2 regions of the Planococcus versutus genome follow, and region 2 is predicted to be linked to the other one. Evidence: a T-box and tRNA genes for the amino acid it is inferred to sense, from the RefSeq annotation. Region 2 holds a T-box; the other holds one or more tRNA genes.
What was found. A T-box is a leader RNA that pairs with one kind of tRNA and senses whether it is charged. The one in region 2 lies ahead of trpS (tryptophan--tRNA ligase), so its partner is inferred to be a tRNA-Trp.

Region 1: it encodes a tRNA-Trp, which carries the amino acid that the T-box ahead of trpS (tryptophan--tRNA ligase) is inferred to sense. The anticodon was not compared.

What each region holds. Positions count from the first base shown of each region.
Region 1 covers NZ_CP016540.2:970,370-973,848, reverse strand. The annotation lists gene I858_RS04900 (DUF47 domain-containing protein) at 1-392, opposite strand, end outside; tRNA gene I858_RS04895 (tRNA-Leu) at 610-693, opposite strand; tRNA gene I858_RS04890 (tRNA-Cys) at 703-776, opposite strand; tRNA gene I858_RS04885 (tRNA-Gly) at 784-858, opposite strand; tRNA gene I858_RS04880 (tRNA-Gln) at 866-937, opposite strand; tRNA gene I858_RS04875 (tRNA-His) at 949-1,024, opposite strand; tRNA gene I858_RS04870 (tRNA-His) at 1,066-1,140, opposite strand; tRNA gene I858_RS04865 (tRNA-Trp) at 1,160-1,233, opposite strand; tRNA gene I858_RS04860 (tRNA-Tyr) at 1,239-1,321, opposite strand; tRNA gene I858_RS04855 (tRNA-Thr) at 1,328-1,403, opposite strand; tRNA gene I858_RS04850 (tRNA-Phe) at 1,422-1,497, opposite strand; tRNA gene I858_RS04845 (tRNA-Asp) at 1,515-1,590, opposite strand; tRNA gene I858_RS04840 (tRNA-Met) at 1,594-1,670, opposite strand; tRNA gene I858_RS04835 (tRNA-Val) at 1,715-1,790, opposite strand; tRNA gene I858_RS04830 (tRNA-Glu) at 1,798-1,872, opposite strand; tRNA gene I858_RS04825 (tRNA-Ser) at 1,895-1,984, opposite strand; tRNA gene I858_RS04820 (tRNA-Asn) at 1,989-2,063, opposite strand; rRNA gene rrf (5S ribosomal RNA) at 2,075-2,190, opposite strand; rRNA gene I858_RS04810 (23S ribosomal RNA) at 2,332-3,479, opposite strand, start outside.
Region 2 covers NZ_CP016540.2:2,308,434-2,311,912, forward strand. The annotation lists gene I858_RS11820 (peptide ABC transporter substrate-binding protein) at 1-345, opposite strand, end outside; gene I858_RS11825 (DUF3899 domain-containing protein) at 580-930, shown strand; T-box leader at 973-1,184, shown strand; gene trpS (tryptophan--tRNA ligase) at 1,228-2,220, shown strand; gene opp4A (oligopeptide ABC transporter substrate-binding protein) at 2,263-3,479, opposite strand, start outside.

The DNA of each region.
Region 1 (3,479 bases), 1.3 Mb from region 2:
ACCATAAGTTCTACGCCAACTTCAATTTCTAAAGTACTTAATTGAATAGCTTCTACAAATTCAAGCATGTATTCATCTGCTGTTACAATTGAATACATTTCAAATAATGCAGCTGTATTTTCTAATCCATCTAAAACGTCGTCCATGCTCATGGCCAGAGCTAAGATATCTTCACGTTCAATTGGTGTAATAAAAGCGTTATTCAAATCTTGAATAATCGAATGCACGTAAGAATCACCTTTTGTTTCGAAATCCTTCATGGTATTGGAGAAAACGATTAAATCATTTGTATTTTCCAATTTAAAATCCGCAAAATAAGTAGCGCTCTCTTTTAAATTCAACGCAATATCACTCAACTGTAAAGCGAACTTATCCTTCTTTTTGAACGCCATTTTCTTTGCCTCCTATTTTCGTAAAATAATTTCTTGGCTAAATTATAATAGCTTATTTTACACAATAATAATACTAGCTTTATACTGAATTTACAAAGCCTTAATAAAACTGAATATTCCATTCGGGTTTATTACATCCTAATAAGCAAAACAAAAACCCCTTATCTATGAGTACTCATAGATAAGGGGTTTGAAAGGACAGGCAGGTCCTTTATGATACCGGCGGTCGGGGTCGAACCGACACTCCCGTGAAGGAACGGGATTTTGAGTCCCGCGCGTCTGCCAATTCCGCCACGCCGGCAAATTATTATGGAGGCGGCAACCGGACTCGAACCGGTGATAAGGGTGTTGCAGACCCATGCCTTACCGCTTGGCTATGCCGCCAAAATAGTGGAGCGGAAGACGAGGTTCGAACTCGCGACCTCCACCTTGGCAAGGTGGCGTTCTACCACTGAACTACTTCCGCAATAAAGCTGGGGTACCTGGATTCGAACCAGGGCATGACGGGATCAAAACCCGTTGCCTTACCGCTTGGCTATACCCCACTAATAAAAGATGGGGCGGACGAGGGGAATTGAACCCCCGAGTGCCGGAATCACAATCCGGTGCGTTAACCACTTCGCCACGACCGCCACTTTACTATTTTATAAGTTCACTTAATGAAATGAAAACTTGGGGCGGACGAGGGGAATTGAACCCCGAGTGCCGGAATCACAATCCGGTGCGTTAACCACTTCGCCACGACCGCCATCATAAAATTTTAAAATTGGCAGGGGCAGTAGGAATCGAACCCACATCGGAGGTGTTGGAGACCTCTGTTCTACCGTTAAACTATGCCCCTAAAACTGGTGGTGGGGGCAGATTCGAACTGCCGAACCCGAAGGAGCGGATTTACAGTCCGCCGCGTTTAGCCACTTCGCTACCCCACCTAAGAATGGTGCCGGAGAAAGGACTTGAACCCTCAACCTACTGATTACAAGTCAGTTGCTCTACCAGTTGAGCTACTCCGGCATGGAGAAATTAAAAAAATGGTGGGTCAGGACGGAATCGAACCGCCGACACTTAGAGCTTCAATCTAATGCTCTACCGACTGAGCTACTGACCCACTTTATTTATTAAAAATGGCGGTCCCGACCGGGATCGAACCGGCGATCTCCTGCGTGACAGGCAGGCATGTTAACCGCTACACCACGGGACCAATTGGTTGCGGGGGCAGGATTTGAACCTGCGACCTTTGGGTTATGAGCCCAACGAGCTACCGAACTGCTCCACCCCGCGATAATACTACTTTTCAAAAAACACTTATGTGATTTCTAAGAAAATGGTGGAGGATGACGGGATCGAACCGCCGACCCTCTGCTTGTAAGGCAGATGCTCTCCCAGCTGAGCTAATCCTCCATGAAATTGGTGACCCCTACGGGATTCGAACCCGTGTTACCGCCGTGAAAGGGCGGTGTCTTAACCGCTTGACCAAGGGGCCGTGCTTTTTTAAACAGAACTTCTGGCGGAGAGCAAGGGATTCGAACCCTTGAGACGGTTGCCCGCCTACATGATTTCCAATCATGCTCCTTCGGCCACTCGGACAGCTCTCCATATTGGCTCCGAAGGTAGGACTCGAACCTACGACCATCGCATTAACAGTGCGGTGCTCTACCACTGAGCTACTTCGGAATATTTTTTCAGACTGGCAACGTCCTACTCTCACAGGGGGAAACCCCCAACTACCATCGGCGCAAAAGAGCTTAACTGCCGTGTTCGAGATGGGAACGGGTGTGGCCTCTTTGCCATCATTACCAGACTGATTTTATTTTGAAAGACAAGATTTATTATACCAGTACTCCCGGTATTTTCAAGCTTTTTTTCAAAAACTTGCACTTATTCTTTCAAAACTGGATAAACGACAGGTGAAACAAATCGTGCATGATTCGCGTACAGTTTGTTGGTTAAGTCCTCGATCGATTAGTATTCGTCAGCTGCACGTGTCGCCACGCTTCCACCTCGAACCTATCTACCTCATCGTCTTTGAGGGATCTTACTTGCTTGCGCAATGGGAAATCTCATCTTGAGGGGGGCTTCGTGCTTAGATGCTTTCAGCACTTATCCCGGCCACACATAGCTACCCAGCGATGCCCTTGGCAGAACAACTGGTACACCAGCGGTGTGTCCATCCCGGTCCTCTCGTACTAAGGACAGCTCCTCTCAAATTTCCTGCGCCCGCGACGGATAGGGACCGAACTGTCTCACGACGTTCTGAACCCAGCTCGCGTACCGCTTTAATGGGCGAACAGCCCAACCCTTGGGACCGACTACAGCCCCAGGATGCGATGAGCCGACATCGAGGTGCCAAACCTCCCCGTCGATGTGGACTCTTGGGGGAGATAAGCCTGTTATCCCCGGGGTAGCTTTTATCCGTTGAGCGATGGCCCTTCCATGCGGAACCACCGGATCACTAAGCCCGTCTTTCGACCCTGCTCGACCTGTACGTCTCGCAGTCAAGCTCCCTTCTGCCTTTACACTCTGCGAATGATTTCCAACCATTCTGAGGGAACCTTTGGGCGCCTCCGTTACTCTTTAGGAGGCGACCGCCCCAGTCAAACTGCCCGCCTGACACTGTCTCCCAAGCCGATCAGGCTTGTGGGTTAGAATTTCAATACAACCAGGGTAGTATCCCACTGACGCCTCCGCCGAAGCTGGCGCTCCGGAATCTAAGGCTCCTACCTATTCTGTACAAGTTGCACCAAAATTCAATATCAGGCTACAGTAAAGCTCCACGGGGTCTTTCCGTCCTGTCGCGGGTAACCTGCATCTTCACAGGTACTATAATTTCACCGAGTCTCTCGTTGAGACAGTGCCCAGATCGTTACGCCTTTCGTGCGGGTCGGAACTTACCCGACAAGGAATTTCGCTACCTTAGGACCGTTATAGTTACGGCCGCCGTTTACTGGGGCTTCAATTCGCACCTTCGCTTGCGCTAAGCACTCCTCTTAACCTTCCAGCACCGGGCAGGCGTCAGCCCCTATACGTCACCTTACGGTTTTGCAGAGACCTGTGTTTTTGCTAAACAGTCGCCTGGGCCTATTCACTGCG
Region 2 (3,479 bases):
ATCACGCAATTTAAAAGTATAAGTCAGTCCATCTTCGCTGACTTCAGGCTCGCCTTCAGCAAGTGCTGGCTCAGCTACGTTTTCTTGATTTAAACGGAATAGGCCTTCGTTAACATTATTGAAAATGTTGAACGCGACTGCATCTTCAGCAAGTGAAATATCCATTGTTGGAATTTCAGCGCTTTCCATTAAGTTAAGTACTTGCTCTGAGTCTAAATCCCCAGATGGTTCTTTTTCTTCTGATCCTCCAGTTCCAGTCTCTTCTTTATCGCCACCACATGCAGCTAGAAAAGCACTTAGAACTAAAACTAGGCTTAGTAGCCAAAAAATCTTGCTGTTCTTCACTAAATTGACCCCCTCAAGTTTTCTGAAAAATTGGTACACAGCTAATTATACATATATATTTATTGTTGTACAGAACTTTTTTCAATAGTTTTTACACTTTTATAACAATTGCGTTACATTCATATTACGTAAAGTAGCTTGAATGTTGTATTTGTAAGCGTTTTCGGCGTCTACGATGATTGAATATTTTTTTGATTTTTTTTAAGATTTCTTCTACAATTAGTATGAATCGAGGTGCACAAGTTGAAAAAAGTAGTGATTTCTTTATTGTTTATTCAAGTTTTGATTTTAATCACGATATTTTTACGTTCAGATGATCTCAGCTTATTAACGTATATTAATAACTCGTTCGTTTATGGTGGGATTTTAGTTTTTGTTGGTCTTTGGGTTTTTGTAGTGCGAACAGGTGTATTTGATATATTTACAATCAGTATGAGAAAAGCATTCAAAATAAAATCCACATTGGAAGATGACGAAATGCGACCTCCTTCTGAGATACTGGCTTTTTCCAGTTCGTATTTACTTGTTACTGGAACACTGACCTTACTGATAATGAGCATTTGTTTAATAATTTATAGTTTCTAATATTGATTAAAAATTTAGTTATGTATTATAATTACAAGATATAACTAAGCAATGATAAAGAAGAGTAAATGTAGTTTCTTCTATATAGAGAGTCTGTGGTTGGTGAAAACAGATGAAGTGCTGCATTGAATGGACTTTAGAGCTGAATCAGTGAATAGCGAGTAGCTGATTCCGTGTTCTTCACGTTATGAAGAAGAGTGGCCGGCGACGGCAACTAGGGTGGTACCGCGGAAAACACATGATTCGTCCCTTCTACAGGGATGTGTACTGTGTTTTTTACTTTGAGGAGGAATAAGTATGAAGAACAAAATTTTTTCAGGCGTTCAGCCTACCGGTACGGTAACACTCGGAAATTACATAGGAGCATTTAAACAATTTACCGAGTTGCAAGATGAGTATGATTGCATTTTTTGTATTGTGGATCAACACGCCATCACAATGCCTCAGGATCGGTTAGAACTGCGTAAAAACATTAAAGCTTTAGCAGCGCTTTATTTGGCTGTAGGAATTGATCCTGAAAAAGTTACATTGTTTATCCAATCGGAAGTTCCGGCGCATGCACAAGCAGGTTGGATGCTTCAATGTGTTTCGACGATTGGAGAACTCGAGCGCATGACACAATACAAAGACAAGTCAGCAAAAAACACTTCTGTCTTGGCTGGACTCTTAACATATCCGCCATTAATGGCTGCTGATATCTTGCTGTATCAAACCAACATTGTGCCAGTTGGTGATGATCAAAAACAACATATTGAATTGACTCGTGATTTAGCAGAACGATTCAACCGAAAGTATAATGATATTTTTACTATTCCTGATATTCGCATTCCTAAAAATGGAGCTCGCATTATGTCGCTACAAGATCCCACAAAAAAAATGAGTAAATCTGATCCAAACAAAAAAGCTATTATCACTTTGCTCGATGAGTTGAAAACAATTGAAAAGAAAATTAAAAGTGCTGTCACTGATTCGGAAGGGATCGTTCGCTATGACCCTGTCAATAAACCAGGTGTTGCAAACCTGTTAACCATTGAAGCTGCATTAACTGGCGAAAGTATTGATGACTTGGTTTCTAAATACGCAGGTTCTGGATACGGTGATTTTAAAGCTTCTGTTGCACAAGCGGTTACTAAACATTTAGCTCCTATTCAAGAACGCTATAAAGCGCTACTGGACTCAGATGAATTGGACAAAATTCTGGACAACGGAGCTGAAAAAGCTAACCTCTTAGCGAACAAAACCATTCGGAAAATGGAAAATGCAATGGGGCTCGGACGTGAAAGAAAATAACAAAAGGAGCTGCGAAATTCGCAGCTCCTTTTCATTTAGTTTTTATTCTGCTTTAACCGCTTCTTCTTTGCTCACAGCAAGGTCAGACAAATAAACGCCTGTGCCATCGCCAATCGCATAATTTAAGACACGGTTGTTAACTGGACTAAGCAATGCACGATAGAGTGTTGGGAATACCGGCACTTCATCGACCATTAGCTGTTGCCACTCATTATAAACGTCTTGGCGATATGCCAAATCAAATGCTTCTGGTGAACGACCTTCTTTTAGAAGACGCTCGTTGTCTTCATTTTCCCAGCGTGCAAAGTTGTATAAAGCTTCAGCTCCGTAAAGTCCTGAAGGATCTACATCAATTCCAACTCCCCAAGCTGCTTGGAAAACATCTACTTCTGGATCGTCTTCTCCGCCGTTACCAACACGGTCGTAGAACGTATTAAACTCAAGCATTTCTAAGTTTACTTTTAACCCAACTTTTTCCCAAGACTGTACATAGTATTGAGCTAAAGGCTCAGCAGTGTCCCCACCAGTCATCGAAATAAAGTTAATTTCTAACGGATTGCCTTCCGGATCTTCACGGAAGCCATCATCGTCTGTGTCAACATATCCTGCATCATCCAATAGCTTCATTGCGGCTTCTGGGTCATACGTTCTTCCTTCGTTTTTATCATCATGGAATTCAGGATGCGATGGTGGAATCAATGTCGTTGCATTCCAACGTAACCCATTGTAAAAACGTTCGCCAACTGCTGTGTTATCCACTGCACTCCACATTGCTTGACGAAGTTCAACATCACCCATTTTCGCATCTGGGTTAGGTGCCACAACATTCTTTTCTGCGTCCCATGTTCCAAGTTTAAAGCCAATGTACGTATAAGCACGATCAATCGTACCTAGGTATTCAACGTTTGACATTTCAGCGTTATCTGGGAATTGATCTACCGGGAAATCACTGATCAAGTCAACGCCACCTGTCTCCAATTCTTGAACAACCGTTGAACTGCCGATTACTTTTACAGTAACGCCATCAAGTTTTGGTGCTCCGCGCCAGTAGTCATCGTTTTTAGTAAGTGTTACAGATTCACCAGGTATGATGCTGTCTACTTTAAATGGACCAAAACCAATTGGGTTTTGACGAACTTCTGGTGAAGATGAAATATCTGCTACTGCCATATCACCAAAAATGTGTTTTGCTAGTGGATATGACCAAATGCTTCCTGTTAATAGCGAAGGTGTTGATTCGATATACGTAATCTTCAACG